DNA from 3 places in the Embleya sp. NPDC050154 genome. Region 1 is predicted to be linked to each of the others. Evidence: riboswitches for the same ligand, from Rfam matches in the RefSeq annotation. Region 1 holds a riboswitch; each other region holds the start of a gene.
The links. Region 1 has a riboswitch for cyclic di-AMP ahead of ACIBSV_RS00450 (transglycosylase family protein). Riboswitches for the same ligand answer to the same signal wherever they lie in the genome.
Positions count from the first base shown of each region.

Region 2: it holds a riboswitch for cyclic di-AMP, as region 1 does, so the genes downstream of both, ACIBSV_RS16935 (transglycosylase family protein) here and ACIBSV_RS00450 (transglycosylase family protein) in region 1, are expected to answer to the same signal.
Region 3: it holds a riboswitch for cyclic di-AMP, as region 1 does, so the genes downstream of both, ACIBSV_RS34105 (NlpC/P60 family protein) here and ACIBSV_RS00450 (transglycosylase family protein) in region 1, are expected to answer to the same signal.

Region 1 covers NZ_JBITJP010000001.1:100,525-110,955, reverse strand. The annotation lists gene ACIBSV_RS00470 (hypothetical protein) at 1-429, shown strand, start outside; gene ACIBSV_RS00465 (hypothetical protein) at 689-1,909, shown strand; gene ACIBSV_RS00460 (DUF1203 domain-containing protein) at 1,978-2,472, shown strand; gene ACIBSV_RS00455 (hypothetical protein) at 2,661-3,299, shown strand; cyclic di-AMP (ydaO/yuaA leader) riboswitch at 3,607-3,840, shown strand; gene ACIBSV_RS00450 (transglycosylase family protein) at 3,873-5,102, shown strand; gene ACIBSV_RS00445 (glycerophosphodiester phosphodiesterase family protein) at 5,256-6,320, opposite strand; gene ACIBSV_RS00440 (MarR family winged helix-turn-helix transcriptional regulator) at 6,583-7,065, opposite strand; gene ACIBSV_RS00435 (MMPL family transporter) at 7,168-9,423, shown strand; gene ACIBSV_RS00430 (hypothetical protein) at 9,532-10,431, opposite strand, start outside.
Region 2 covers NZ_JBITJP010000007.1:85,630-96,060, reverse strand. The annotation lists gene ACIBSV_RS16960 (carotenoid oxygenase family protein) at 132-1,478, opposite strand; gene ACIBSV_RS16955 (threonine aldolase family protein) at 1,787-2,854, opposite strand; gene ACIBSV_RS16950 (SDR family NAD(P)-dependent oxidoreductase) at 2,836-3,540, opposite strand; gene ACIBSV_RS16945 (DUF6421 family protein) at 3,628-5,010, opposite strand; gene ACIBSV_RS16940 (nucleobase:cation symporter-2 family protein) at 5,523-6,878, shown strand; gene ACIBSV_RS16935 (transglycosylase family protein) at 7,000-7,638, opposite strand; cyclic di-AMP (ydaO/yuaA leader) riboswitch at 7,744-7,935, opposite strand; gene ACIBSV_RS16930 (EthD family reductase) at 8,132-8,467, opposite strand; gene ACIBSV_RS16925 (phosphoenolpyruvate hydrolase family protein) at 8,611-9,435, opposite strand; gene ACIBSV_RS16920 (Tm-1-like ATP-binding domain-containing protein) at 9,437-10,431, opposite strand, start outside.
Region 3 covers NZ_JBITJP010000019.1:209,160-219,590, reverse strand. The annotation lists gene ACIBSV_RS34115 (PIG-L deacetylase family protein) at 1-293, shown strand, start outside; gene ACIBSV_RS34110 (hypothetical protein) at 354-710, opposite strand; cyclic di-AMP (ydaO/yuaA leader) riboswitch at 1,055-1,192, shown strand; gene ACIBSV_RS34105 (NlpC/P60 family protein) at 1,202-2,287, shown strand; gene ACIBSV_RS34100 (LuxR C-terminal-related transcriptional regulator) at 2,385-3,062, opposite strand; gene ACIBSV_RS34095 (PspC domain-containing protein) at 3,059-4,321, opposite strand; gene ACIBSV_RS34090 (PspC domain-containing protein) at 4,455-5,732, shown strand; gene ACIBSV_RS34085 (hypothetical protein) at 5,809-6,327, shown strand; gene ACIBSV_RS34080 (glutathione S-transferase family protein) at 6,390-7,307, opposite strand; gene ACIBSV_RS34075 (peptidoglycan DD-metalloendopeptidase family protein) at 7,378-9,072, opposite strand; gene ACIBSV_RS34070 (esterase/lipase family protein) at 9,162-10,031, opposite strand; gene ACIBSV_RS34065 (cobalamin B12-binding domain-containing protein) at 10,298-10,431, shown strand, end outside.

The DNA of each region.
Region 1 (10,431 bases):
GGGGTGGCCGGCCGGTTGTGGTTGGCGAGTACGGTCCTGCGCGAACACCGCGGCGACGGCCATGTGATCGCGGTCGCGCACGCCGGCCTGACCGGCATCGAGGCGGGCCTGACCCACGCCGCCACCGGCAACGTCCCGCGCGAACTGCTGCAGAGCACCCGGGGCTGGAGCGACGCGCAGTGGGAACAGGCGCGCCGCCGCCTGGTCGCCAAGGGCCTGCTGGACCGCGACTCGCGACTGACCAGGAGCGGCGGGGCGCTGCGCCGCGACGTGGAACACGCCACCGATCGACTCGCCGCCGACCCCGTCACGCTACTGGGCGAGGCCGGGGTCGAGGAGGCCATCCGGCTGGCCGCGCCGCTGGGCCGACACCTCGTGGACAGCGGCCTGATCCCGGTACCCAACCCGATCGGGGCACCCCGCCCATGACCACGCACCCCTATTCCCGGACCGCGTCGAACCCGCGCATTGGAACGGGACGGGCCGATCGCCGGGAGGCATCACCGCCGAGTGGAACGGTTCCGTACCCGAGCGCGTCCGTAGCAGGGGGAGTCGACGCAGATCTCCCGGGCCGCGACCCGGGTCGCCGGCCCGGACACCCGTCCGCGGTCATGTGCGGCCCGCCGGCCACGACCGAGCGGTTCGCCGGCCCCCGACCCGGGCCCGAGAGCCACGACACAGGGGGGAGATCCGTATCGCCATCGCCGAACCGGGGCGGATTGCCGAGGAGAGCACCGCGCCAGGCCCGGACGAGCCCGCGGAGGTCGGTGCACACGCTGCGGCTGAGGGCGGGGTCGGCGACGCCGCCGAGCGCGACGCTCCCGCGGCGGAGCCCGACGTCCCCCCGCCACCGCGTGGGGGCCGGCTGCGGCGACGGTGGCGGTCGTGGAGTCGCCGGCGGCGGATCACCGTGATCCTGCTGATCCTGGTGAGTCTGCCGCTGCTGCCGGTGGGCGCGGCCGCGCTGGCGCTGCGGCTGGAGTACGCGGGCGATCCGTCGGACCAGGCCCGCACCCGCGGCCGGGACGCGATCTGGCTCGGCCACGCGTGGGTGGACGGACGCAAGGGGGCGGCCGAACTGGCCGCACTGGCACAGCGGTTGCGGGGCACCGGCATCCACGACCTGTACGTGCACGCCGGGCCCCTGGAACACGACGGCACGCTGCCGCCCTCCGCCCACCCCGGGGCGCGGCAACTGGTGGACGCGGTCCACCGCGAACTGCCCGGCGTACGGGTGCAGGCCTGGCTCGGCGACATCGTCTCGCACGGCGGGCCCGGGCTGCGGCTGGAGCGCCCGCCGGTGCGCGCGGCGATCACCGCGTCGGCCGCGCAGATCCTGGACGCCGGCTTCGAGGGCGTGCACCTCGATCTGGAACCGGTGTGGTCCGGGAACGAGGACTTCCTGACCGTGCTCACCGCCACCCACGCGCTGACCCGTGCGCGCGGCGTCCCGCTGTCGGTCGCCGCCGCGCAGATCGATCCGCTGCCGTCCCTGCACAGCGTCTTCCAAGCGCTGCGCGATCACCCCAAGTGGTGGTCGCAGCGATACTTCGGCCAGGTCGCGCGGCGGGTCGACCAGATCGCGCTGATGTCCTATGACACCGCGATGCCGCTGGAGTCGCTGTACGGCGGCTACGTCGCGCAGCAGACCGAGCTCGCCCTGGAGGCGACGCCGGCCGGGGTCGACCTGCTGATGGGCCTGCCCGCCTACTACGCGAACAGTTGGGGTCATCACGGCTCGGCCGAGACGGTCGCGGCGGCGGTGCGCGGTGTCCGCCTGGGCCTGACCAGACACGACCCGCGCCGACCGAACTTCGGCGTCGCACTGTACGTCGACTTCGCCGCGACCGACACGGACTGGGCGTCCTACCGCCGGGATTGGTGTCGTCTCGACGGTCGAGCCGGGTGAGGCCGGGTGCCGAACGAGGTGTCCGATTGCCGCCGGCACCGTGTCCCGGCCGCGTCCACGCTGGAGGCATGACCACCACCGCGGATACCCGCACCTTCGTCGTCCGAGCGATCCCCGCCGAGCTCCTCGCCTCGGTCCGGGCCACCGGCCTGGACGTCTCCGGCCACCCGGTCGAATCGCACACGGCCGGCGGCGGCGAACCGTTGCGCTGCTGCCTGCGCGACGCCGAGCCGGGCGAGCGGCTCATGTTGTTCGGCTACGAACCGCCGCTCCCGGCGAGCCCGTACCGCGAGATCGGCCCGGTCTTCGCGCACGCCGACGCCTGCCCCGGCCCGAGCACCGACGCCTACCCGCCCCAGTGGCGGGCCCGGCCCCAGGTCTTTCGCGCCTACGACGCCCGGGGACGGATCCACCCCACCTCACGCCTCCACGACACCGACAACCCCGAGCCCGCCCTCGCCGAGATCCTCGCCGACCCCGAGGTGACCGAGATCCACTGCCGCAACATCACCTACGGCTGCTACATGTCCACCATCGTCCGCCCGTCCACCCCCGACCGCTGATCCCACGACCGGATCCCCGGTGGCGCTCGCCCCCGGCGCCGGGGGCGAGCGCCCGGCGCCGGCGCGTCCACCGGGGCGGCGACACCGTCGCGCCGGTCTCGGCCACGCCCGGGACGATCACCGTGTCGGGCCGGATTCCGTACCGGCCCGCGCGCGGGCGGCTCCGAGCCGATCGCTACCGTACGCGGATGGACAACGCAGTCGTGCGGAGCCCGTCGGCCCAGGTCGCGGCGCACACCGCCGCTCCCGGTCCGGGCCGTGTCCGGGGCGCCGCCCAGGTGGTCACCGACATCCTCCAGCCGCGCAACACCATCCTTGCCGGACTGTCCGGTTTCGGTGCGCTCGTCGCCCACTCGTGGACCGGCGCCGGATGGGGTCTGTTCGCGGCACTGTGCGCGGGCATCGTTCCGGCCGGGTACATCGAGTGGGAGCGTCGCCGCGGTACCTGGGGCGACCGGCACGTGGTGGACCGCCGGCAGCGTCCGCGCATCTTCGCGGTGATCCTGGCCTCGATCGGCATCGGCGCGGCGGTCATGCTCGGCGCCGGCGCGCCGTCCCGGCTGGTGTTCGCGATGTTCGCGCTGTGGGGCATGACGGTGGTGCTGCTGGTGGTGAACGCGGCGTGGAAGATCAGCGTCGACTGCGCGGTCGCGTCCGGCATCGTCGCGTTGCTCGCCGTCGCGGGCGGACCGTGGTGGTCGACCGGTTATCTCGCGGTCGGCGTCGTGTGCTGGTCGCGTGTCGCACTGCGTCACCACACCGTCGCGCAAGCCGTGGCTGGTGCGCTCTTGGGCGCCGCCACCGGGGCATCTCTGGTTTTCGGCTGACCGATAGCGGTACATATCGGGCGGCCATCGACCCTCTCTATGGCGCACGTCACATGCCGGGTACCGATGGTCAGGAGGTCGTACGCACCGTAAACCGTCTTTTCACGATTCCTGCCCTGAGTAATCGAATACCCACTATATGTCATCGATTCGGGCACAATGCGTACGCTTCTCGGGACTTTAGGTCCCGATATTCCACCCTTCCGCCCTGATTCTTCTGTTTCGGCGAAACGTGATGTTTGGATCCGAGTCGAGGGTGTGCGTAGTTTGGTGCTTCGCCACACCGGTCCGGTGCTCGGCGAAATGGTCTCCCGGTTCGCCGAATCCTGCCGCCGGAGCGAGGCCACGGTACGAAACCCGAAAGGCAGGAGCGGGGGAACCAAGTGGAATGCCGTCCCGGGCGTCCGTGACACGGACGCCCATGACGACGGCTTGGGGTGAAGCCGTGCCCGTCCCTTCCTCAGGAGGGCCGAACACGGCCGGGCGAGACTCTCCAGCCCGAATCCGACAGCTCACTTCGTAGGCGTGGGAGAAGGAAAAATCTTCGTGCAGTCGTTCATCACCCCTGCCCGCATGCCCAAGAAGACGCGTCTCGCGCTGACCCTCGGCATGGCCGGCGCGATCGTCGCCGCCCCGCTGGTCACCGGTCTCGCCACCGCCAACGCCGCCTCCGTCTCCACCTGGGACAAGGTCGCCATGCTCGAGAGCTCGGGCAACTGGCACATCAACACCGGCAACGGTTTCTACGGTGGTCTGCAGTTCACCATCAGCACCTGGAACGAGTTCGGCGGTCAGCAGTACGCCCCGCGTGCCGACCTGGCCACCAAGGACCAGCAGATCGCCATCGCCGAGAAGGTTCTCGCCGTACAGGGTCCCGGCGCCTGGCCGAACACCTCCGGCCCGGCGGGCCTGACCAAGGGCAGCGCCGCGCCGGCCGTCTCGCCCGGCACCAAGTCCACGGTCAAGGTCACCCCGAAGGCCGCCGAGAAGCCGGCCGAGTCCGCTCCGGCCCCGAAGATCGAGGTCGTCCCGGCGGCCGCCGCGAAGTCCGCGTCGACCAGCACCTCGTACTCCGTGGTCAAGGGCGACACGCTCTCCAAGATCGCCGCCGCCAAGGATGTCGAGGGCGGCTGGCACAAGCTGTACGCCGACAACCGCTCGGTGATCGGTGGCAACCCGAACGTCATCCAGATCGGTCAGAAGCTCTCGCTCTCCGGTAAGGCCTCGGCCTCGACCGAGTCCGGCAGCACCAAGACCGAGACCGCTCCGGCCGCGCCGAAGACCGAGACCAAGACCACGGCGTCCGTGAAGGTCGCGCCGAAGGTCGAGGTCAAGGAGAAGGCCCCGGTCGCGGCCAAGGAGTCCTCGGCCAAGGCCGAGTCCACCACGGCCAACGCGTCCGGTTACGTCGCTCCCGTGAAGGGCGGCCTGGGCACCGCGTTCGGCACCGGCGGCAAGCTGTGGTCCAGCGGCAGCCACACCGGCCAGGACTTCGTGGCCGCCACCGGCACCTCGGTGAAGGCGATCACCTCGGGCACCGTGGTCAAGGCCGGCAACGGCGGCGCCTACGGCAACGAGATCGTGATCAAGCACGCGGACGGCAAGTACTCGCAGTACGCCCACCTGTCCAGCATCGGCGTGCGTGTCGGCGCCACGGTGAGCACCGGTCAGCAGATCGGCCTCTCCGGCGCGACCGGCAACGTGACCGGCCCGCACCTGCACTTCGAGATCCGCACCACGCCGAACTACGGCAGCGGCATCAACCCGGTCACCTACCTGCGCGCGCACGGCGTCAACCTCTGAGCCGAGCGTCATCAGGCGGTAACCACACCGCGATAGCCACACCAACGCGGTAGCCGTACCAGGGCCGGGCCCGTCGACCGAGTGTCGACGGGCCCGGCCCTTTTCGGCGTCCCCACCCCTGCGGACGCCGAAGTCTCCGGCGGATCGCGCCGATCAGCCGCGCGCCGGGTAGCGCTTGGGCAGCGACAGCCCACGTGCGGCCATCAACTCCCGCAGCCGGTCAGGGTAGTCGGTGATCAGACCGTCCACGCCGTCGTCCATCAGCTTGGCCATGGTCGCCGGGTCGTCGACGGTCCACGGCACGACCTTGATGCCCGACGCGTGTGCCCGGGCGACCATGTCGCGGGTCACGTAGGGACGGTAGTTCGGGTCGGTGACCTTGCCGTCCTGCGGGAAGCCGTGCACGGGCGAGAACGTGCCGGCGCCGAACGAGGAGATCGCGCGCAGCGGATCGCCGTCGAAGTCGTCGATGTCCAGGCCGCCCAGCCAGGGCGAGGCGCCGGGCTTGCCGACCTGGAGGAAGTCGTAGTTGGTCAACGCGACCAGGGGCAGGCGCGGTTCGACCTGCCGCATGCGCTTGAGCGCGCCCCAGTCGAAGCTCTGCACGGTGACCTGGCGCAACAGCCCGGCCCGGCGCACCTCGCGCGCCACGACCTGTACGAACTGCTCGCGCGGCGCGGTCTCCTGCGGCGCGCCGGCCTCGACCTTGGTCTCCACGTTGAGCTTCACGCCGCGCGCGTGCCGGCGGTTGACCAGGTCGAACACCTCGGTGAGCAGCGGCATTCGGGCTCCGGGCGAGGTGGTCTGCGCGGGGAAGCCGGGGAACTGCCGCGATCCGCAGTCCAGCGTGCGGACCTGCGCCAGGCTGAGCGTGTTGACGTACTTGCCGACGTAGGGGAACTCCGGGTCGCCGGCGCGTACCGGCTTGGTGTCCGCGCACTTGCGTCCGTCGACCTTGCGGTCGTGGGTGACCACGGCCCGGCCGTCCTCGGTGATCTGGACGTCCAGTTCGAGCGTGGACACCCCCAGGTCCAGACCCTTGGCGAAGGACGCGAGCGTGCTCTCCACGGTCAGCCCGAGACCGCCTCGGTGCGCCTGGAGGTCGAAGGACTTGCGGTGGTGGCCACCGTGACGATCCGCGGCGGCGGCCGTTCCCGGGGCGGCGACAACGGCGGCCCCGGCCAGGATCGCGGCCGTGACGGTCTTCCATCCGGACATGGACGTCTCCTTCTCGCTCCGGTCGACGACGATCGACCGTCGACGCCCACACCCTGGCCCGCGCGAAGTGATGCGCGGGGAGTCGGATCATGGCGGTCGGGCGAAGAAGAGACGAAGAAGTGGCGAAGTACCCGGACGCAAGCGTGAATCCGGGCCCGAGCCGGAATCCGGACCGGCCCGGGCTCGCATCCGAACCCGGCCCGAGTGGAACCGCAGTCGCCCGGCGGGCGCCTCGATCCAGGCGCCGCACCGAAGCGGCCGCTCAGCAACTCGCGTCGGATCCGTCGTCGGACCACCCGGGACGATGCGCGGCCAGCAGCCGGCCGGACGCGTCGTGCACGATCCGCCGGTCCTCGGCCGAGACGGCGGCGAAGAACGCGTCCTCGGCCGCGCTCAGCAACCGGGTGCTCTCCGCGACCAGTTCGCGTCCGGAGGCGGTGACCTGGATGACGTGCCGCCGTCGGTCGTGCGGGTTGCGCCGACGCTCGGCGAAGCCGCGCTCCTCCAGATCGTCGAGTACGCCGACCAGGACGTTGGGGTCGATCCCGAGCAGTCGGCTGACGTCCTGCTGGGACAACGACTCGTAGGTCAGCAGGGTCTCCAGCACATGCACGTGCTTGGTCTTGACGCCCAGCGAGGAAAGCGTCTGATCGGCGAGCGCCAACAGGAGATCGGCCAGCTTGACCAGCCGGTACCCGGTCCGTGCTCCCATCGGCGGCCGCCCGGTGTTGGGTCGGTCCGTCATGTCCACATGTTAGCGGTCCGCGAACATATGTCATCTAGACGAAAGGCTTTGCATATCGTATGTTCCACATACGATCCATCGACTCTACGGAAGGGTTCGGCGATGTTCGCTGCCCTGGCCCGCCTGACCACCGCCCGGCCCCGGCTCTTGTTGATCACGGCCCTGTTCCTGCTGATCGGCGCCGGACTGCTCGGCCGCGGCGTCGGCGACCACCTGCTCGGCGGCGGTGCCGTCGACCCGAACTCGGCCTCGGCCCGTGCCGCGACCGCCCTCGACCGCGACTTCCCCGGCAGCCGCCCCAACCTGGTCCTCCTGGTCGGCGCCGACCGCCCCCTTGACGCACCCGAAGTCGCGCTCCAGGCAAAGGAGTTGACCGACCGACTCGGCGCCGAACCCGATGTCGCCGGGGTGGTCTCCTATTGGAACGGCGGCGCACCGACCCTGCGCACCGCCGACGGCCGACACGGACTCGTCCTGGCCCACGTCCGGGGTGAGGAGACCGCCGCCTCCGACACGTTCGAACGCCTGGCCGCCGACTACCGAGGCACCCGAGGCGCGCTGAAGGTCGAACTCGGCGGCAGCGTCGCGGTGCGCCACGACATGCAGAAGACCATCTCCGAGGACCTGGTCCGCGCCGAACTGATCGCGCTGCCGATCACCCTGCTGATCCTGATCCTGGTCTTCGGCAGCCTGGTCGCCGCGCTGCTGCCACTGGGCGTCGGCATCCTGGCCATGGTCGGCACCAACGCGGTGCTGCGCATGGTCTCCTCGGTCACCGACGTCTCGGTGTTCGCGCAGAACCTGACCACCGTGCTGGGCCTGGGCCTGGCCGTCGACTACGGCCTGTTCGTGGTCCGCCGCTACCGCGAGGAACTCGCCGCCGGCGCCCCGCCGATCCGCGCCGTGACGGTGATGCTGAACACCGCCGGGCGCACCGTGGTCTTCTCCGCACTCACCCTCGCCGTCTCCCTGGCCGCGATGCTCGTCTTCCCGCAGTACTTCCTGCGCTCGTTCGCGTACGCCGGAATCCCGGTCGTACTGCTCGCCGCGTTCGGCGCGCTGGTGATCCTGCCCGCCGCGCTGGTCCTGCTCGGCGACCGGGTGGACAGGGGCGACCTGCGCGTGCCGCTGCGCCGACTCGTCGGCCGGGCGCGGCCCGTGCGCCCGGCCGCGCCGCACGCGCAGCCGGAGAGCCGCTGGTATCGGATCTCCCAGGCGATCATGCGCCGGGCGCCGATCGTCGCCGTCCTCACCACCGGCGTTCTGGTCGCGCTCGGACTGCCTTTCCTGGGCGTGCAGTTCGGCACCGGCGACGATCGCCAACTGCCGAAGTCGGCCGAATCCCGGCAGGTCCAACAGGTGATCCGGGACCAGGTGGACGGACGCCCCACCGGCGCGATCGAGATCGTGGTGGGCGCGGCGCGGCAACCCGACGGCACCGCCGACTACAGTGCCCGACTGTCCGCGATCGACGGTGTGGCCCGCGTGGTCGGGCCCGCAGGCACCTTCGAGCACGGTGCCCGCAGCGCGGCCCCGGGTCCGGCCGAGGCCGGTCGGCGAGCCGCCGGCAGCGCGTACATCTCGGTGGTGCCCGCCGTCGAGGACCTCTCCGCCGCCGGTCAGGATCTGGTGCGCGAGGTGCGGGCCGTGCCCGCGCCCGGGCCGGCCCTGGTCGGCGGACAGAGCGCCGAGCTGGTCGACGCCAAGCACGCGATCGGCAGCCGACTGTGGCTCGCCGGCGGCCTGATCCTGCTCACCACGTTCGTCCTGGTCTTCCTGCTCACCGGCAGCGTGGTGCTGCCGATCCTGGCGATCGTGTTCGCCGCGCTGAGCCTGACCGCGATGTTCGGCGCGGTGGTGTGGGTGATCCAGGACGGCCACCTGTCCGGCCTGCTCGACTTCACCCCGACCGGGTCGATCGAGACCGCGCTGCCGGTGCTGATGTTCTGCATCGCGTTCGGACTGTCCATGGACTACGGCGTGTTCCTGATCTCCCGGATCAAGGAGGAGCACGACCGCACCGGCGACCACCGGGGCGCGGTCGCCACCGGACTGGCGCGCACCGGCGGCATCATCACCGCCGCGGCGTGTGTCCTGGCGGTGGTGATGTTCGCGATCGGCACCTCGCGGGTGACCAACACGATGATGCTCGGCGGCGGACTCGCGCTGGCCGTCCTGGTCGACGCGTTCGTGGTGCGCAGCCTGCTCGCGCCGGCGGTGTTGGCCCTCACCGGCCGGGCCACCTGGTGGGCGCCCGGGCCGCTGCGCCGGCTGCACGATCGCTTCGGACTCTCCGAGGGCGGCCCGGTCGAGCCGCCGACCGTGCCGGAGCCGCGCGTGCCGGTGCCCGCATCCTGAACGGACCGGGCGCCGGGCGGGGCCGATTCCGGCCCTCCCGGCGCCCGATTTCCGACCGCGGCTTGAGAACACCCCATCAAGCCCGGCCGGTGCCCGATGCCGACCGGCTCATCGGCGGTACAGCACCGCCTCCGGCGCCGCCGCGGTCAACGTGACCGGCTTCTCGGGACGGACCGGCACTGCCCGCCCGGGTCGGTCGTCCTCGCCCAGCAGGAACGCCCGATTGACCCCGTTCACCGTGACCGTGGTGCCCGGGTCGACACCCGCCACCGTTCGGATCGCCACCACCTCGACGATGTCCGACGCCCGCGTCCCGTGCGGGAGTCGTACCGTGGTCGCCGCCGGATCGTCGCGCTGCAGCGACCAGTCCACCCGCCCGCGGTCCGAGCGGTACAGGGTCGGGTCGCCCTTGATCCGCACACCGAGCGCGACACCGGCCCAGCCGGCCGCGCCGGGCGGCGGTGCCGAGGTGGTCTTGCGGACCACCGCGTACAGGTAGTCCCGGGGGTCGGCGATCAGCGTCGTGGTGTCCGCCGGCGGGTCGGCGACGACCCGGCCCTCGCGGCGCACCTCGTCGGTCATCACCGGATACACCCACGGGTGCCGGTCCACCATCTCCTCGCGCGCGGTCTTCTTCGGATCGACCAGCCGCTCGACCGCCGCCGGCGCGAACCGCATCGGGTTGTCCACGACGTCGCACAGGTTGTTGTTCAGCGTGCACGTCTGCAGCAGCGGGTGGCCGTCCTCGTAGCGGCCGGCGAACAACTTCGTGCCGTGGTCGGGCGACTGGAAGTACGCGGTGCCCGGCACCGCCTTGCCTCGGCCGTCCACCTCGACGCGGTAGGCCCACTCGATGTCGGTGGTGCGGCCCCAGCGGGCCATCAGCGCCGGTGTCGAGGTGCCGCCGTCCTCGTTGCTCCACACGATCGTGTAGGTCAGCACCCGGTTCCCGGCGGTCGCCGCCGGGGTCTCCTGGTACCAGGCCGACACCGGCGTGTCGGAGACCGC
Region 2 (10,431 bases), on a different contig from region 1:
ACTCCCCCACCCGGTGATCCGGCCGTCCACGCGGACGACCTGCTCGGACTGTAGGGCACGCCGATCAAGCCCGCCGGTACGTCGCGCCTCGCGCGCAGCGGCGCCCGGCACCTCGCGGCGCGGGCCGGGTGTCAGGTGTGATCGGGGAACCACGAACCGTGCATGCCGGCCGGGACGCGGCGCGGCAGTCGCACGACCGCGAGCGGTGCCGCGGTGATGTCCCCGGCGTCCAGCACCAGCAATTCCGAGGTTTGCCCGGACAGATCGCCGACGATCGTGAGCAGGTACCCGTCGTCCTCGGCGGTGCCGTTCTCGGCGGGTACGAACACCGCCTCGCCGGGCATCCGGTCGGGCCCCAGGCCGGCGATCCGCCGCTCCCCGGTGGCCCCGTCGTACTTGACGATCGCGTGCTCGTGCAGTCCGCCGCCGGGAAAGGCGATCGCGTAGCCGAAGCGATGCGGGCGGCCCAGCCTGCGGGCGTCGATGGTCGGGAAATCGGTGACCAGTTCGTCGAGGTCCTCCTCGCCGGACACCCCCGAGACCGGGTCCAGGATCCAGCGGTGCCGGACCGCGCCGATCAGCGGCGTGTCCGGGTGTCCGCGCGCGCCCACCCACCACTTCCAACTGCTCTCCCACGAGGACCGGTCGAATCGTGGCCCTTCGAGCACGATCCGTCCACGCGAGTCCTGGTACGCGTTCTCCACGTGCAACAGCGCGCCGGCCCGCACGTCGAACCAGGTCACCGACGCGGGCCCGGTACGCGGCAGCACGCCGATCCGCGGCGCGTACGAGTCGCTCCAGCGGTACGGGATGCCGGAGCGCTCGGCCGGATTGAACACCACCGGCAGGTCCAGCCAGACGACGTGATGCTCGGTCAGACCGAAGTCGTGCATGAATGAGGGCCCCGCACCGGGGATCACCTCGGCCCGGGTGATCCGCCCCGGGGCCGACGCGACGTAGTAGGTCAGGTACGGCGGGAACGGCGAGCAGCCGAAGAAGTGCAACTCGCCGGTGACCGGATCCCGCTTCGGGTGCGCGGTCATCCCGGTGGTCAGCCGACCGGCGAAGTCGTACGGGCCGACCGTGTGCAACTCGCGGGTGACCTCGAACGGGAGGTCGCCCTCCTGGAGCGCGAGCAACCGGCCACCGTGCTCGACGATGTGGGTACCGGCGATGCTCGCGGTCGGGTCCGCGGTGCCGTCCTCGCGCACGAGCGGCGCGCCGGCCGGCGCGGGAGTGCGCACCCAGCGGTTGCGGTACCACTCGGCGCGCCCCTCGCGCAGCCGTATCCCGTGCAGCATGCCGCTGCCGCGGAACCAGTGGCCGGGCACGTCGCCGGGCCTGGGGTTGTGCCCGTTGCGGATGTACCGGCCGTTCAACTCCGGTGGAAGCGTGCCCCGCACCGCGAGGTCGTACCCGGTGATCTCGTCGACCACGGGTGCGAAGTGGCCGCTGAGGTAGGGCTTTCGGATGCTCATGATCGGTTCTCCCCGTCGAACGACTCGGACGACTCGGAACGACAACGATGGACCATCCACATCACGCCGAGCGCCTCGCGGCGGCGCAGCCACAGCCTATTACGGGCAGTCTCGAAAGTTATATATCATCACATTTGTTATGATTGATCGCGCACCGGATCCGAGCACGCTCGATCCAAGGACGCACTCGTGACCTCCGGCGCGCCCGCCGGCCCCCGGGCCCGCTTCCGCGAGCGGACGCGCGCCGAGATCAAAAAAGCGGGCCGGGGCTCTAGAGCCCCGGCCCGCCGGTCCTTCGCGCGGATCGCCTACCGCGCGCCCAACTCCTCGGCGAGCGCGGTCGCGAACGCGTCGATGTCGCCCTCGGTGGTGTCGAACGCCGTCATCCAGCGCACCTCACCGATCGACTCGTCCCACGTGTAGAACCGGAACCGCTTCTGCATCCGCTCGGTGACATCCGCCGGCAGCACCGCGAACACCGCGTTCGCCTGCGGCGTGCGGGTCAGCGTCACGCCGTCGAGGTCGGCGACCCGCTCGGCGAGCAGGGCGGCCATCGCGTTCGAGTGCCGTGCGTTGCGCAGCCACAGGTCGCCCGCGAGCAGCGCCTCGAACTGCACCGACATGAACCGCATCTTCGACCCGAGTTGCATCGCGGCCTTGCGCAGGTACCCGACACCGCGCGCCGCGTCGGGGTTGAGCACGACCACGGCCTCGCCGAACATCAGGCCGCTCTTGGTGCCGCCGAAGGACAGCACGTCCACGCCGACGTCCGTGCTCAGCGCGCGCAGCGGCACGTCCAGCGCGGCGGCGGCGTTGGCCAGCCGCGAGCCGTCCAGGTGCGCGAGCATGCCGTGCTCGTGCGCGTGCGCGACCAGCGCGGCGATCTCGTCCGGCGTGTAGACCGTGCCCAGTTCGGTGCTCTCCGCGAAGGAGACCACCCGCGGTTGCGCGCGGTGCTGGTCGCCCCAACCCCACGCGTGGGTGTCCACGAGTTCGGGGGTGAGCTTGCCGTCCGGCGTGTCCACGGCGAGCAGCTTGAGACCGGCCACCTTCTCCGGCGCACCGCACTCGTCCACGTTGATGTGCGCGGACGCGGCGCAGATCACCGACTCCCAGCGGTCGGTCATCGCCTGGAGACCGACCACGTTGGCGCCGGTGCCGTTGAACACCGGGAACACCTGGGCTCGTTCGCCGAAATGCGCGCGAAAGACCTCGGTGAGGTGCTCGGTGTAGACATCCTCGCCGTACGAGACCTGGTGACCCCCGTTGGCGATGCCGATCGCGGCCAGCACCTCGGGGTGGATGCCCGCGTAGTTGTCGCTGGCGAAGCCGCGCGTGTCGGGGTCGTGACGCGGGGTCAGGGGACGTTCAGGCACAGTCGTTTCCCGTTCAGATCGATGGCCGGGGTGTTCCACAGACCGGCGATCTCGACGGCGAGATCGGCCACGTCGGTGAATCCGGCGAACTTGGCGTTGGGTCGAGCCTGCCGCATCGCGTCGTTCACGAGCGCCTTGACCACCAGGATGGTGGCCGCCGCGTCGGACTCGGCGAACGCGTCGGCCAGCGCGAGCGTCCAGGTCTCCGCGGCCGCCTTGGCCGCCGCGTAGCCCGCGTTGCCCTGGGTGGGCTGCCCGGCCGCAGCGGCGGAGACCAGCACGAACCGCCCGCGCGGGCTGCGCGCGAGTGCTTCGTGGAAGGCCAGGCTGGTGTGTTGCACGGTACGCACGAGCAGGTCGTGCAGCAGCGCCCAGTCCTCGAGCGAGTTGTCGGCGAACCGCTTGCCGCCGCGCCACCCCCCGACCAGGTGCACCAGGCCGTCCACCCGCCCGTGCTCGCGCTCGACGTCGTCCGCCCACCGGCGCGTGGCGGCCGGGTCGAGCAGGTCCACCACCGCGCCGTGCGTACCGGGCGCGGCCTCCACGCTCTCGTGCAATCGCCCGGCGTCCGCGTCCGCGCCGTACACGTGCGCCCCGGCGCCGGCCAGCCGCGCGAGCACGGCCCGCCCGGTCGGCCCACCCGCGCCGGCGACCGCGATCACCGCGCCGTCGAGACCCTTCGTCACGCCCACTCCTCGTTCACCCTGCCGTTCACTGTCCACTGTTCGTCCCGGTGTCGCCGAACCGCTCACCACGGATCCTCGCCGCGGCGTTCACGACGCCGCGGCCGCGTCCTCGTCCTCCGCCAGGCGCTCCACCGGGCTGTCCGCGGTGATCCCGCGGGTGGACGCGATCACGTCGCGCAGCCGCCGGTTCAGCGCCTCGTAGAACATGCTCAGCGGGAACTCGTCGGGCAACACCGCGTCCACGAGCGCCTTCGGCGGCCCGTCCATCGGCAGCGCGGAAGTGCCCTTGGCCCACACCGAACCGGGGTGCGGGGAAACGTACTTGGCGACCAACGCGTAGCCGGCCAGCCAGTGGCCGACCTTCGGCCGGTCCACACCCTCGCGGTAGAGCTGGTCCACCTCTTCGTACAGCCCGAGCACCGCTTCGGTGATCCGGTCCCAGTCCACCGTCAGCCGGTTGTCCGCCCACTCGAGCACACCCGCGCGGTGCAGGTAGGCGAACAGCAGTTGCCCGCCCAAGCCGTCGTAGTTGCGCACCCGGCCCCCGGTGACCGGGAAGCGGAACAGCCGGTCGAAGATCACCGCGTACTGCACCGAACGCGCGGTCGCCACGCCCTCGCCGGCCAGCGCGACCGCCTCGCGGAACGCGGTCAGGTCGCAGCGCAGTTCCTCCAGCGCGTACATCCAGAACGGCATCCGCTGCTTGATCATGAACGGGTCGAACGGCATGTGGCCGCGCATGTGGGTGCGGTCGTGAATCAGGTCCCACAACACGAAGGCGTCCTGCGCGAGCTGCTGGTTCTCCACCAACTCCGCTGCTTCCGACGGAAGTTCGAGATCGAGGCTGTGTGCGGCGGCAGCCGCGACCCGACGGAAGCGGGCCGCCTCGCGGTCGCAGAAGATGCCACCCCAGGTGAACCTGGGCACCTCGCGCACGGCCACCGTCTCCGGGAAGAGCACCGCCGAGTCGGTGTCGTAGCCGGCGGTGAAGTCGACGAACGCGACCGGCACGAACATCGCGTTGTCGTAGCGCTCGGCCTCCAGCGCGGCCAGCCACTGCGGCCACACCACCCGCAGCAGCACGGCCTCGACGTTGCGGTTGGGATTGCCGTTCTGGGTGGTCATCGGGAACACCACCAGGTGCTCCAGACCGTCGCGCCGAGCCTGCTCCGGGCGGAACGCGACGAGCGAGTCCAGGAAGTCGGGACGGCCGAAGCCATCCGCCGCCCAGCGGGCGAAGTCGGCGACGACCGCTTCCAGGTACGCCTCGTCGTGCGGGAACAGCGGTGCGAGCCCGGTGACCGCCGACGTGATGTCGGCGACCAGCGCCCGGGCGGACGCGTGCTCGGACGGCTCGATCGAACCGTCCTTGGCCTGCAACGGACGCAGGTCGGCGACGGCTTCCTTGAGCACGGGCCACAGCGGGTGGTCTACGGCGGTACGGACGGCTACGCGGGTCATGTTCGACATGGAACCCTCTCAGGAGAAAGCAGGAACCACGGTCAGAAGAACCTATGTCAAAAGAATTTAACGCCGCAAGGGCGTTCCAAACGCAATCTTATCGTCGCTGGTACGTTTTGCCCGAATAAGTTGAGAATGCCATCCAGCCGCCTTCCGAAGATCGACGCCGCGTTCGGAGGAAGCCACAAGATGTGACCGGCCCGAACCGCCGACGCCTGTGCCTATTGACCGCCGATCCGGCCCGTCCCTACAGTCTCCTTCTGATCAACGGAATATTGATTCCGCATAGCGAAATACTCGGCAGGGGAACGCCCCGGATCCGCATCCACTCCCACTGCCCGATCCTGCGATCCAGTACGTCCAATGGGCCGGGCCGTCCTACGACGGCATCCGATGTGGAGGCGCCGATCATGGGCTGGAGAACCACCAGGAAGACCGCGGGCGCGGCACGATCGCCGGGCGATGCCACCGCCGGGGCGTCACCGGGGACCGGGGCGTCGCCCGTGCACCCCGTGGACGAGATGCTGCCGCCGGGGCGCATGCTGGCCGGCGCCCTGCAACACGTGGCCACGATGTACGCCGGGGTCGCCGCGCCACCGCTGATCATCGGCGGGGCGCTGGGCCTGTCCACCGCGGAGCTGACCACGCTGCTGGGGGCGAGCCTGTTGATCGCCGGGCTCGCCACGCTGCTGCAGACGCTCGGCTTCTGGCGGATCGGCTCCCGACTGCCGTTCGTCAACGGCGTCACCTTCGCGGTGGTCTCGCCGATCCTGGCGGTGGCCGCGGCCAAGCAGGACGCGACACTGCCGGTGATCTTCGGCGCGACGATCGTCTCGGGCGTGTTCTGCTTCCTGCTCGCGCCGGTCTTCTGTCGACTGATCCGCTTCTTCCCGCCGGTGGTCAGCGGCACGGTGATCACCTTGATCGGGGTGTCCCTGCTGCCGGTCGCCGGGAACTGGTCGCAGGGCGGCGACAGCAAGGCGGCCGACTACGGCTCGACGACCAACCTCGGGCTCGCCGCGGCGACGCTGGTCGCGATCCTGGTCCTGCACCGGGTGCTGACCGGTTTCCTGCAGCGCATCGCGATCCTGCTCGGCCTGCTCTTCGGCACCCTGCTGGCCATCCCGTTCGACAAGGTGGACGGCGGCGCCCTGGGCGACCTGGCCGTCTTCGAGGTCCCGCAGCCGTTCGCCTTCGGCGCGCCGCAGTTCGACGTGTCGGTGACCGTGTCCATGCTCGTGGTGATGATCGTCTGCATGACCGAGTCGACGGCCGACATCATCGCGCTGGGCGAGGTGGTGGACAAACCCGCCGACGACCGGACGATAGCCGGCGGCCTGCGCGCCGACGGCCTGGCCACCGCGCTCGGCGGGGTGTTCAACGGCTTCGCGTGCACGGCCTTCGCACAGAACATCGGCCTGGTCGCGCTGACCCGCATCCGCAGCCGGTTCGTGGTCGCGGTGTGCGGCGGATTCCTGGTCCTGATGGGCTTGATGCCGATCGTCGGCGGCCTGGTCGCGCTCGTCCCGCAGCCGGTCCTCGGCGGCGCCGGCGTGGTGCTGTTCGGCACCGTCGCGGTGGCCGGCATCCGCACCCTGGGCAAGGCCGACCTCGACACCGGACCCAACGCGCTGATCGTGGCGGTGGCCCTGGCCTTCGGCGTCTTCCCGATCGCGTTCCCGGACTTCTACCACGCGTTCCCGGACAAGGTCGCGATGATCGCCGAGTCCGGCATCTCGGCCGGCTCGATCATCGCGGTCGTACTCAACCTGCTGCTCAACCACACCGGATCCGCGTCCGGCGAAGCGGCCGACGAACCGGCTATCCCCGCCCCCACCCGGTCCACCGAACCCGCCGAACTGCCCAGCCGGGCCTGATCGATCGACGAAGCGAACGGCAACACGGCCAATCGACATCCCGTTTCGATCACCACCGACCGGACATGGGCGTGGGCCCCGCCGAAGTACTCGACGGGGCCCACGTGTTGCCGTTCGTGTGTCAGACGGAGAGCTTGGTGCCCACGCTGATCACGTTCGGGTTGTCACCGATGACACCCGAGTTGGCGCTGTACAGGGCCTGGTAGCCACCCTTGACGCCGAGCTTGGCGGCGACGGAGGAGAGCGTGTCACCGGCCTTGACGGTGTAGCTGCCGGAGCCCGAAGCCTGCTTGCTCGCGGCCGACTTCGACGCGTCCTGCGCAGCGACGTCCTGCTTCGGCTGCACCCGGACCTTCGGCGCATCGGCGCCGGAGTTGCGCGGTGCGGTCTCGGTCGCCGACTCGGCCTTGGCCGCGGCCTTCGGCGCGTCCTGGGCCTTGGTCTTGCCGGTGGTCGAGGACTCGGCCGTGGCGGACGCGTTGCCGCCCTTGGCCAGACCGGCCTTCTGCGAACAGACCGGCCAGGCGCCGGGGCCCTGCGCGGCCAGCACGCGCTCGGCGACCGCGATCTGCTGTGCCTTGCTCGCCTGCGCGGCACTGGCCGCGTACTCGCCGCCGCCGAAGGCGTTCCAGGTGCTCGGGGTGAACTGCAGACCGCCGGAGAAGCCGTTGCCCGTGTTGATGCTCCAATTCCCGGTGCTCTCGCACTGCGCGACCGCGTCCCACGTGGACGAGGACGCCGCGTTCGCGCTGCCCGCCATGCCCACGAGGGGAAGGACGAGACCCGCACCGGCGGCGACGGCGATGCCGGCGCGACGGCCACGAGAGAGCGAGCGAACGGGAGCGGTGATGGCACGGAAGGTCATTGATTACCTCGTCGGGCGCCTACGAAGTTAGCTGTCGGGTTCGGACGATTGGCCCGGCCTCGCCTGAAAACAGGCATGACTTCACCCCACGGCATCGACATTGCCGATGCCGGCACTCACTTGGTTCCCCCGCTCCTGCCGCCAGTCGATATCGACTGCTTCCCTCGGGCGGCGGCAGGATTCGGCGTACCGCCCGGGGAGTCCGCTTGTGCGAACAACCACGAAGCTACGCACCGGGCCGCCGGGTTGGCAAACATTTCGGGCGCTTTGTGAGGTGCCCCATAAGCAGGAATAACACCGATTTGCCCGATATGTCGCCATCCTCGCAGGTCACGGCGCCGGCGTCCACGGTGCGCGGCCGCGTGGTCACCCGTGCTTCACCGTCGGGCTATTCCGTCGCGGGCAGCTCCACAGGTACGACTACCCGCTCCTCGTCCCAAAGGAACGTCGCGCCGCCGGTCGCGAAATTGGCGACATCGGCCACCGTGGCCCGGCCCTCGGGCGAATCCAGGGTCGCCTGGAGACCCGCGCGAGTCGGCGCGTACAACCCGACCACCAGGTAATAGGGCGGCTGCGCGCCGGAGGGGTCCGGATCGCACTTGCCGATGGTCCAGCCGGTCAATCCCGGCATCGTGCGGGCGAGCGGGACGTGCTTCTCCCAGTAATAGGCGTCGAACGCCGCCGGGTCCTCGGGGTGGCCATACAGCACGGTCAGCTTGTACACACGCGACTCCTCGCGGTCGTGGTGGATGTGTCTCCTGCCGGTGGCGCCCTGTGCTTCCCGCCTCCGACGTGGGACGCCCTGTGCGTCCCACCGGTACCGCCCGGCGCCCGGCACGTGCTGCCCGGATTCGTACGGCGCGGCGCCTACCGGGCTCCGATCGCCTTGAACGCCCGCGCCTGCTCGGTGATGGCCGTCTCGGTCGGCAGCCGTTCCATGCTGGAGGCGCCGAAGAAGCCCACCACGCCGGTGGTGTGCGCCAGCACGTACGCGGCATCCTCGGGCTCGGCGATCGGCCCGCCGTGACACAGCACCAGCACGTCCGGGTTCACCTCCGCCGCCGCGTCGCGCATGCGCTGCACCCGCTCCACCGCCTCGTCGAGCGAGACCGCGGTGCTCGCGCCGATGCTGCCCTTGGTGGTCAGCCCCAGGTGCGGGACCAGGACGTCCGCGCCGGCCGCGGCCATCGCGCGGGCCTGCTCCGGGTCGAAGACGTAGGGCGCGGTGAGCAGGCCGCGCTCGGCGGCCAGCCGGATCATCTCCACCTCCAGGTCGTAGCCCATGCCGGTCTCCTCCAGGTTCTGCCGGAAGACACCGTCGAACAGGCCGACCGTGGGGAAGTTCTGCACGCCCGCGAAGCCCATCGCGGCGAGCTGGTCCAGGAAGTGCGGCATGATCCGGAACGGATCCGTGCCGCACACCCCGGCCAGCACCGGAGTACCGTGCACCACCGGCAGCACCTCGCCGGCCATCTCGACCACGATCGCGTTGGCGTCGCCGTACGGCAGCAGCCCGGCCAGCGAGCCGCGGCCGGCCATCCGGTAGCGGCCGGAGTTGTAGATGATGATCAGGTCCACGCCGCCGGCCTCGGCGCACTTGGCCGACAATCCGGTGCCCGCGCCCGCGCCGATCACGACGCCGCCCTGCCCGACCGTCCTGTGCAGTCGGCCCCGCGCCTCGCGTCCGTCCATCTCAGTCCACACGTCCCTTCGTGATCATCTCGTGCAGTCGATCCGCCGCCGCCGTGGCGAACGCCGGATCGTTGATGTCCGTCGCCGCCTCGTGCAACTCGACGGCACTGCCCGCGAGTCCGGACCGCAACTCGTCGAACAGCGCCTTGTCGGCGACGGAATCGTAGAAGGGCGCGCCCTCGACGTCGATCGCCGAGACCCCGCGCAGTGGCAGGTAGAGGGCGGTGGGACCGGTCGCGGCGATCAGTTTCGCGGCGATCCGCCGACCCAGCTCGGCGTTCTCCGCCGGCGTGGTGCGCATCAGCGTCACCGTCGGGTTGTGCACGTACAGCTTCCGCTCCTCGAACCGCTCGGGCACGGTGTCGCGCGGGCCGAAGTTGACCATGTCCAGCGCACCCACGCTGACCACCTGCGGCAGCCCCATCCGCCCGGCCGCGGTCAGCCGTTCGGGGCCCGCGCTCAGCACCCCGCCCACCAGGTCGTCGGCCAGCTCGGTGGTGGTCAGGTCGAGGATCCCGGCCAGGAAGCCCGCCTCGGCCAGGTTCTCCATCGAGGTGCCGCCGGCGCCCGTGGCGTGGAAGACCAGCACCTCGTAGCCCAGCTCGGTGAGCCGCTCGCGCGCGGCGTCCACGGCCGGCGTGGTCACCCCGAACATCGACGCGGCGACCAGCGGACGGCCCTCGCCGCTCACCCCCGCCACCGCCGCGCGATCCTCGGCGTAGCCGCCCGCCATGCCCGCGATCGCGTCCGCCGCGTTGCCCAGGATCCGCTCGGAGAGCCGGTTTATCCCGGCGATGTCCACGACGCTGTACATCATCGTGACGTCCACCGCGCCGACGTAGGGCGACACGTCGCCCGCGGCCATCGTGGAGACCAGCAGCTTGGGTACACCGACCGGCAGCGCGCGCATCGCGTAGGAGGCGATCGCCGACCCGCCCGAGCCGCCCATCGCGAGCACACCGTCCACCCGGCCCTGGTCGAACAACTCACGCAGGA
Region 3 (10,431 bases), on a different contig from region 1:
ACCCGGACGCCCGGAACCCCTTCGCGCACCCCGAGCTGTTGGACGCGGAGGGACTGCGGGAGTGGACCGTGCCGGAGACGTGGTTGTCGCCGACGGGGGATCCGGACCACGCGGTCGAGGTGAGCGCGGTGTTCGAGCGCAAGATGGCGGCGCTGTTGTCGCACGCGAGTCAGACGAGTCATCTGTCCGGGCTGCGCGAGGAGGTCACCGGGATGCTCGGCCGCAATGCCCTGCGGTTCGGTCTGGGCGCGGGGCGGATGGCCGAGGTGTTCCGGGTGGTGGACACCGCCTAGCGCATTCGGCGAGAGATCGAGGACGCGCCTGGGCGGTGAGCCGGCGGGCCCGGCGCCGGCTCAGGTCCACATGACGGCGATGGCGATGTTCGCCACGGTCAGCAGGCCGATCGCGCCGAGGACCTTCGGGGAGACCCGGTCCGCGGCGCGATTGCCCCAGACCAGCAGCAGGATCGCCAGCAGGATCACCAGCTTGGTGCCGATCTTGGCGTTGTCCACGTCCTGGTCCAGGCCCGCCTGGACCACCCCGACCAGCGCCAGACCGGTGACGAGCATGGTCAGCGCACCGTGCGTCATCGCGGGCACGATCCGCACGTCGCCGGTGCGCAGCCCGGACATCTGGGTGAGGAAGCCGCCGAGCAGGGACGCAATGCCCACGATGTGCAGGACCAGCAGGATCTGCCGCAGAACGTCCACGTCGTACAACTCCTCGTCGGCTCCTCGCGCGGCGCCCGGGACGCCGTCGTCGTTGCGGGTCGCAGCTTAGCCGGCGGCCGATAAGGGACCTTCCGGTTGGTCATACGCCGGCAATATGCGCCAAACGGCTCAAGATCGACTTTCGGGAATCCGGGCGCTTTTCCCGTGATACGGGGAGAAGGAAACGGTGACCTTGGTAAAGTTTTGGCAATGCAGAGGCCAATGGTGATGGTCGTGACACGCCTGTGACTAGTGTTCTGCGACAGGCGATCGGCTCGACGTCGGCCACCCGGTCGACACGATCGCCTCCGCCGAATTCGGGGACGCGTTTCGGTGACGGTGGGTGACCACCGTCGTCGCGACGAGAAGCCGGAACCGGGGACCCTCGCAGTCCCTGGGGTGAATCGGTGCTCCGGCACCGTAGGGCGCCTTCTTCCGCCCGAACCCGTCAGCTAACCCGGTAGGCGGCCGAGGAAGGAGACCCGCCACCAGTGGCGTCCCAACGTCGACCCGGGCAGCACCGCAAGCCCAAGCCGCGCACCGCCGTCCGTACCGCAGCGACCGTCGTCACGGCCGCGGCGACGATGACCGGCGTGATGACCTTCGCCGGCACCGCGAGCGCGGATCCCGCGCAGTCGTTCCAGCAGACCAAGGAACGCGTCAACCAACTGCACAGCGACGTGATCAAGGCCACCGACGCCGCCAACGGCGTCGAGGAGCAGATCACCAAGCAGCAGGGCACCGCGAACCAGACGCAGGCCCGGATCGCCGAGGAACAGGCCGCGCTGAACGCCCTGCGCGACCAGATCGGTGTCCTGGCGGCCAACCAGTACCGCAGCGGCGGCCTGCCGCCGTCGCTCTCGCTCGCGCTCAGCGGCGACCCCGAGGGTTACCTGCAGAAGTCGCAGATGATGTCCCAGCTCGACGGCCAGCAGGCCGCCAAGCTGAAGCAGATCGCGGCGCAGGCCCGAGTTCTCCAGCAGGACCGCACCGAGGCCTCCTCGCAGCTCGCGGAACTGGAGAAGCTGCGGACCGAGCTGAACAAGAACAAGGCCGACATCCAGGCCAAGCTCTCCGAGGCCCAGCGGCTGCTGAACACGCTCACCGAGCAGCAGAAGAAGGAAGTCCTCGACTCGGACGAGCACGCGGGCGACACCTCGCGTACGCCCGACCGCAGCTCGCGGGACAAGGAGAAGGACACCGCGCCGGCGACCAACATCCCGGCCTCCGGCCGGGCCCAGGCCGCGATCAGCTACGCGTTGGCGCAGATCGGCAAGCCGTACGTCTCCGGCGCCGAGGGCCCCGGCTCGTTCGACTGCTCCGGCCTGACCCAGGCGTCCTGGAAGGCGGCGAACGTCTCGCTCAGCCGCACCACCTGGACCCAGATCAACGACGGTCCCAAGATCGCCAAGAGCGCCCTCCAGCCGGGCGACCTGGTGTTCTACTACTCGGACAACCGGCACGTGGGCATGTACATCGGCAACGGCCAGATCGTGCACGCCCCGCGTCCGGGCAAGACCGTGACCAAGGCGCCGCTGGACTCGATGCCGTTCCTCGCGGCCATTCGACCCGGCTAGGCCCACGGGACACCGGCGACACGTCGACGGCGCCCGTCCTCGGATTCGTTCCGAGGACGGGCGCCGTCGTGTGTGCCGGGGTATACCGCCGGTCCGGTCAGACCAGCCGGCGGTCGGTCGCCCAGCGGGTCAGCTCGTGCCGGTTGGAGAGCTGCAACTTGCGCAGTACGGCGGACACATGGGTCTCCACCGTCTTGACCGAGATGACCAGCCGCCGGGCGATCTCCTTGTACGCGTAGCCGCGCGCGATCAGCCGCAGCACCTCGCGCTCGCGCTGGGTGAGTCGGTCCAGGTCCTCGTCGATCGGCGGCACGTCGGTGGCCGCGAACGCGTCCAGCACGAAGCCCGCCAGACGCGGCGAGAACACCGCGTCGCCCTCGCCGACCCGGCCGATCGCGCGGATCAGCTCGTCGCCGGTGATCGACTTGGTCACATAGCCCCGGGCGCCGCCGCGGATCACCCCGATCACGTCCTCGGCCGCGTCCGAGACGGACAGCGCCAAAAAGCGCACGGCCGGGATCAACGACGCGCACTGGCGCAGCACCTCGACCCCGCCGCCGCCGGGCAGGTGCACATCGAGCAGGACCACCTCGGGACGGGTCTCGGTGACCACGGCCACCGCGCTCGCGACGTCGTCGGCCTCGCCGACCACCTCGACCGCCTCACCGATCTCGGCGCGCACGCCGGTCCGGAACATCCGGTGGTCGTCGACCAGGACCACCCGGGTACGCGGCGCGTCCTCGGGGTGCTCGGTGCTCGTCTCGGTGGCGTTCACGTGTTCGTCCTTCCCACAGCGGCCCGGCCGGCCTCGGCTCGGCGCATCTCCAGCTCGACCTCGGTGCCCTCGCCGGGTTCGCTGCGGATGTTCGCGGCGCCCCCGTTGCGGCGCATGCGCCCCAGCACGGACTCTCGCACACCGAGTCGGTCGGCGGGCACCGCGTCCGGGTCGAAGCCGGGTCCGCGGTCCCGCACGAAGACGGTGACCGTGTCCTCGTCGGCCTCGCCGAACACCGAGATCGCCGCGCCGCCCGCGTACTTCGCCGCGTTGACCATCGCCTCGCGCGCGGCGGCCAGCAGAGCGGCCAGCTTGTCGTCCACCGGGCAGTCGCCCACGGACACCACCTCGATCGACACGCCGTGCGCGTCCTCGACCTCGGCGGCGGTCGAGCGCAGCGCGGCGGCGAAGGTGCGATCCGGTTCCTCGCCGTCGGGGCGGTACAACCACGCGCGCAGCTCGCGCTCCTGCGCGCGGGCCAGCCGGGCCACCTCGCGCGGGTCGTCGACCTGACGCTGGATCAGCGTCAGCGTGTGCAGCACCGAGTCGTGCACGTGCGCGGCCACCTCGGCCCGCTCTTGGGCCCGGATCCGGGCCCGACGCTCGGCGCCCAGCTCGCGGGTCTGTCGCAGCAGATACGGGCCGAAGATGACCAGCAGCCCGACCAGGAGCAGCCCGGCCCCGCGCATCGCGGCCAGCGCGTCGCCGAGGCCGCCCCGGCCGAACGAGAAGAACACCAGACCGGCCAGCACCAGCGTGGCGCCGACGAAGGTGCGCAGCGCGCCGGCCACCCGGCTGCGCCCGTCCAGCGAGAACCACCGGTTGCGCTGCGACTCGTCCGCCTGGCGCCACAGCAGGATCACCCCGGGGCCGGCCACCAGCAGCGGCCAGATCCAGTCCCCGACCTTGCTTCCGCTCGTGGTCGCGCCCACGCCGGTGAGCATGGTCGCGGCGATCAGCACGATGATCAGGGCGAGTGCCTGATGCCGCTCCCGACCACGTTCGCGCGGTGGCGGGGTCGTGGCCCCCGCGCCCTGCGGTACGAAGATCCAAAAGGCCGCGTAGAGCGCGATCCCCAGACCCGCGAAGAACGCGAGCGCGACGAAGGCGACCCGCAGCAGCAGCACCTCGACACCGAGGTGCTCGGACAGACCACGCGCGACGCCGCCGGCGAACCGGTGGGAGGCGGCGCGCCGGAGCCGCGGGGTCGGCGGCACGGGCCGGACGGGCGCGGCGGGCGGGGGGTGGACGGCGGTCACACGACCGATCGTCACACGCCGGCAAGCCCCGACGCATCAGGGCTCGACCCTGATTCGCCCTCAGGGTCGAACCAGGGGCGGGCCAGGGCGGAGCCCGATGGGAACGGGGCGGCGGGAGCGCCACGATGGACCCATGAACGACGACATGAAACCCGGTATCTCGGCCGGCGACCGGGCCGGCGACGTCCCGGGCGGCCCTCCGGGGTCGTCCGCGGCGCCCACGACGACGCTTCGCCCGCAGCTCCTGCGCAGCACCGAGGACCGGATGGTCTCGGGTGTGTGCGGCGGCCTCGGCGAGCACTTCGGCCTCGACCCCGTGATCTTCCGCATCGTGTTCGCGGTGCTGTCGCTCTTCGGCGGGGTGGGCGTACTGGTGTACAGCCTGGGCTGGCTGTTCATCCCGGCCCGGGGCGAGGAACAGCCGCTGCTGCGGCGGATCCTCTCCAGGAAGTTCGACCACGGGGCATTGGCCGCCGCCGCGGTCGCCGTCATGGGGGTCGCCTTGTTCTTCACCTACCTGGACTCGGGCTTCGGTCCGTCCATCCCGCTGCTGATGATCACCGCCGTGGTGTTGTTCATGGTGTGGTCCGACACGAAGAAGAAGCACGAGGCCGCGGTCCGCACGGCCGGGGTCGTGGCGATGACGCCGGCTCCCACCCAGGTGGACGCCCGGCCGGAGGGCGCGACGGTGCCCGGGCCGCCGATGTGGTGGCAGGTGCCGGGCTCGGGGTCCGCGGAGGAGAACCGGCCCGCCTCGGCGCCGGAGCCGGTGCGGCCCAAGCGCCCGCGCTCGTGGCTGCGGTTGGCCACGCTGTCCGCGGCCACCGCCGCCGGCGGTCTGCTGTGGATCCTGGACCACACGGGGGCCGCGGACGTGACGCTCACCGTCGCGCTCGCGATCCTGCTCGGCATCGTCGGCCTGGGGCTGCTCGCGGGCTCCTGGTTCGGCCGGGCCCGGCTGCTGATCGTGCCCGCCGTCGTGCTCACCGCGCTGCTTGCCGCGGTCACCGCGATCACCGTGCCGCTGACCGGCCCGTCGGGTGAGCGCACCTATACGCCCACCTCGGTCTCGGCGCTGCCGACCTCGTACGAGCTGGGCGTGGGCACGATGGACATCGACCTGCGTCGGCTCGACCTCGGGGCCGGCGGCAGCGCGACGGTCAAGGCCCGGATCGGCGCGGGGCGGATCCAGGTCTGGGTGCCCAAGGACGTCACGGTGGTCTTCCGGGGCGGCGCCGACGTCGGCCAGGTGCGCACTCCGGCGGGCCGGGACGACGGCTACCGACCGCGGCGCGTGGAGACCACGGCTCCGGAGGCGGGGCCGGGGCGCGGGACGATCACGCTCGACCTGAAGGTCGGCGCGGGCGAGGTCGAACTGCTGAACGGCGACGACGGCCGGGAGCCCCGATGAGCGCGCCGACGGCCGACCCGATCGGCATCCGCAGAACCCGACAGTGCACCGCGACCCGGATGGAGGGCGATTTCCGATGAGGCTGAACAGGTACCGCTTCGACCCCATGGCCCTGATCGCGGGCGCGGTCTTCACCGGCATCGCGGTCGCCTACCTGCTGCGGGCGACCGGTGCCGTGTCGGTGAGCGCGCAGTGGGTCCTGGCCACCGCGGCGATCGGGGTGGGGCTGGCCGGGCTGGCGGGGGCGCTGTGGGCGCTGCTGCCCAAGGGCGGGCCGGAGCCGGTGGCGGCGTCGATGCCGCCGATGGCTCCCACGACGACTTCGCCGGAGTCGGTCGCGTCGTTCGAGCCGGGAGCCTCGTCGGAGCCGACCGCGTCGTTCGCATCGAGCGCGTCGCTCGAGCCGCCGGTTTCGCTCGGGTCGACCGCTTCGCTCGCGGTCCACGATGTGAGCGAGGACCTCGCCGAGCCGCACGCCGACGACACGGCCGAGAACGCACCCGGGGCCCAGGCGGCGGGGGACGCGCCGGGCGAGGCCGACATCGGGGACGACCGCCCCGACCCGGAGCCGCCGACGGTGGACCTGGGCAAGTAGGCGCCGGCGGGTACGAGCGCGCGGGGGGCCGACGGCCCCCCGCGCGCTCGTCGTGTCCGCGTTCAGCCGCGTCCGTGCGGCGTGAGCCACAGCGCCGCGTCCGGCCCCTTGGGTACGACGCCGGTCGGGTTGATCATGTCGTGGGTGACGTAGTAGTGCCGCTTGATGTGGTCGAAGTCGACCGTGTCGCCGAAGCCTTCGGTCTGGAACAGGTCGCGGGCGTAGGCCCACAGGACCGGATACTCGGTCAGCTTGCGCAGGTTGGTCTTGAAGTGGCCGTGGTAGACCGCGTCGAAGCGGACCAGCGTGGTGAACAGCCGGATGTCCGCCTCGGTGATCGTGTCGCCGACCAGGTAGCGCCGCCCGGCCAGCCGCTCCTCCAGCGCGTCCAGGCGGGCGAACAGCGCGTCGAACGCGGCCTCGTAGGCCTCCTGCGTGGTCGCGAACCCGCAGCGGTACACGCCGTTGTTGACGTCCCGGAAGACGTCCGCGTTGATCGCGTCGATCTCGGCGCGCAGCGGCCGCGGGTACAGGTCCGGCGCGCCGGCGCGGTGCAGCGCGGTCCAGCGGGTGGCGAGGTCCAGGGTGATCTGCGGATAGTCGTTGGTGACCACGTGCCCGGCCCGCAGGTCGATGATCGCGGGCACGGTCACCCGGCCGGCGTAGGTCGGGTCACTGGCCCGGTAGGCGTCGGCGAGGAAGGCCAGTCCGGTGGCCGGATCGCGCCCGTCGGGGTGATTGGTGAACCGCCAGCCGGTCTCGTCCCGGATCGGGTCCACGACGGACAGCCCGAGCGCGTCCTCCAGCCCGAGCAGGCGCCGCACGATCACTGCCCGGTGCGCCCAGGGACACGCCAACGACACGACCAGCTGGTATCGGCCGGCCTCCGGGTCGGGACGTCCGGTGAACCGATTGGCCTGCCGGACGAACTCCCCGCGCTTTCCCGTCTCGGCCGCGAACTGCGGCTCGGAAGTGGTCATGCGTCCACGGTAGATCGCCGGGGCCCGGACCGGCGGGCGGCGAGCCGACGCCGGCCCGACGGGCCCGCCGTCAGGTCGGGTCGAGGCCGTTCGCGCGGAGCCAGGGGAGCGGGTTGATCGGGGCGCCGCCGCCCGGGCGCACCTCGAAGTGCAGGTGCGGACCGGTGCTGTTGCCGGTGTCGCCGCTGTAGGCGATCACGTCACCCGCCTTGACCGGGCCGGAGCGGATCTTGGCCCGGGTCAGGTGGCAGTACCAGAACTCGGTGCCGTCCTTGGCGGTCAGGATCACCATGTTGCCGTAGGCCGAGTTCACCTCGGTGCGCACCACGCCGTCCATCACCGCGAACACCGAGGTGCCCAGGTCCACCGGGAAGTCGATGCCGGTGTGGGTGTGCGCCCAGCGCGAGCCGGAGGAGCCGAAATAGGCGCTGAGGCCGCGCTGAGTGACCGGGAGGAAGTACTTGGGCCTGAGGGACTCCTTGCGCTGGCGCTCGGCTTCCTGGGCCCGCTGAGCCTCTTCCTGGGCCCGCCGGGTCTCGTCCTGACGCTCCTGGAGGGAGATCCGGGTCTGCGCGCGGCTGGCACGCTCGGCGAAGTCCTCTGCGCCGACCTGGAGATCCACCAACTGCTTGTCCATCGGCGACATCAACGGCAGGTCCTCGCCGCCCGCCACCGGGTCCGCGTCCTTGGTCTCGGCACCCGCGGTGTGCAGGCCGCCGATCGCGGCGACGGCCATCGCCGCCGCGCCCATCACCGCGAGCGGCGCGCCGGCGGTGAGCGGGAGCGCGCGTTTGCGCTTGACCTTGGCCTTGGCCGGGCTCTCCTTCGGTCGCGTGTCCGCGGCCGGCCGGTCCTGTCGCCGACTCCGCTCGTCCGGCTCGTCGGCCGCGTCGTCGTCCGGCTCGACCTCGTTGTCGGTGCGGGCCGGCACGCTGTCGCCGTGGTCACCGAGATCGAAGGCGGGCTCGATCGGCGCGGGCGTCGTGCCGTCGTCGAACAGGTCCGTCGTCGAGCGGTTGCCACCGGACCACATGTCGGCGTCGTCGCGCACCGGGACGGGGGAGAACCAGGTGTCGGACTCCCACGCGGCGGTGTCCGAAGCGGCGTACCACATACCGGTGTTCGAGCCGTTGTCCCAGGACGGGTCGACGTACGGCGCGGCCGGCGTGTCCTGGACCGCGGTGTCGGTGACCGCCCAGGCCCGGGTCTGCGCGTCGTAGGCGGCGTACCCGCCGCTGTCCGGGACCGCCGCGTAGCCGTACGTGCCCGAGGCGTCGTAACCGGTCACGGCGTCGTAGCCGCCCGAGACGGCGGCGTGCGCGCCGCTGTCGTACCCGTCCGACGACCCGCCCGGGATCGCCCGGCCGTACGCGTCGTAGCCCGGCGCCGCCGAGGCGTATCCCGAGGCGTCGTAGGCGGGTTGGTACCCGGACGCGTCGTAGCCCGAGGAGCCGTAGGCCGAGGTGTCGTGGCCGGGCGTGGCGTAGCCCGCGGGATCGTGGTTCGTACCGGCGTACGTCGCCGTCGCGTCGTAACCGTCGTACGACGGAGCCTGCGCGCTCCAACCGCCCGAGGAATCGACCGCCGGGTAACCGCCGTTCGTACCGGCCGGGTACACGTTCGCGTCGTACCCGGAGGTCTGGCCGTATCCCTGGTCGTAGCCGCCCTGGAACGAGCCGGACGGGCCGTAGGGGGAGTACGCACCCTCGGCGTCCGGGACGTAGCGACCCTGCTGATCCTCGCTCGGATAGCGAACGTCCGTCACCTACGTCGCCTTCGTCTCGGGGGCTGGTCGGAATCGGACTGTAGTGCTCTTGACGTTCGCAGGACAATCCTCGCGATGAGAACCGCAGGTCAGGCCGCCGAGCGGGTGACGAGGTCCGGCGGCGTCGAAGCCGGTCGCACGGCCGTGGGCGCGGCGTCGCGCCCGATCGGGCGCACGGTGCAGAGCAATCGGGTGATCTCCGCCGACACGGGCGCGTGCACGGTCGGTGTGACATGCCCGGCACCGGGAACCAGGACGTTCACCGCGTCCGGGTCCGGGTGGTCGATCGCGCCCGACCACAACGGCAGTACGAACGGATCCAGGCCGCCCCGGTAGGCCACGAAACGCGTCGCGCAGCCGGGCGCCGGCCCCGCCGGCGCGGCGATCGGCGCGCCGGCCGGGAGCAGTTCCCGGACCAGCGGGTGCGCGCTGAGCAACCGTGCTGTGCGGGTGCCGCCGTGCGGGGTGCCCAGGGTCACCACGGTGCGTACCAGCGCGTCGCCGCCGAGCAACTGGGCGTGGTAGCGGGCGATCAGGCCGCCGAGGCTGTGGCCGATCACATGCACACCGGTCGCGCCGTCACGTGCGCACACCTGCTCGATGTACCGGCCCGGCAGTGCCGCCTTGCCCGCCACGTCGCCGCCGACAGGGTTGTGGTTGACCGCGTGTACGTCCGCACCCGCGCGCAGCAGCGACCGGCGCAGCGGGCCGAAGATCGAACGGTTGTCGGCCGGCCCGTGCACGAGCACCACCGGGAGCCGCTCGCCGGCCTCGATCGGCGCCGGGTCGGCCCGCCCGCCGGTCCCGCGACGGGCGGTCGGGCGCGTCGGCAGCAGGCCGCCGGGGTGGCGGGCGAGGTGTCCGGCGATCAGCACGACCTCGCGCGCCGCGCCACGCAGGATCGCGGCGGGCGGCAGTACGGGGGCGGGGCGGTCGGGAGCGGGGGACGCGAGCGCCATGCGGGCCTCCGGGTGGCGACGCGGGACGGGCCCGGCGGCTGTGGCGCGCGAGGCGCCTACCGACGGTCGCGAACCGCCTACTGGTGGGTATCCCCGACGACACGCGGACGAAGCGGTGGGTTCATCGACATGACGGTCATTCAGGGTCTCTGTTGCCAAAGGGACTTCGCCCGGCGGGTGCTCGTCCCGGGGACCACCCCGGGCGGCCCGCCCCGGTCGGGGGTTACGCTCCGGGCGAGGGCTTCGCGATGTACATGGAGGCAGTGATGGGTGTTCCCGGACCGATCAGGATCGTGGTGGCCAAGCCCGGTCTCGACGGGCACGATCGCGGCGTCAAGGTGGTCGCCCGAGCGCTGCGCGACGCGGGCTTCGAGGTGGTCTACACCGGATTGCACCAGAC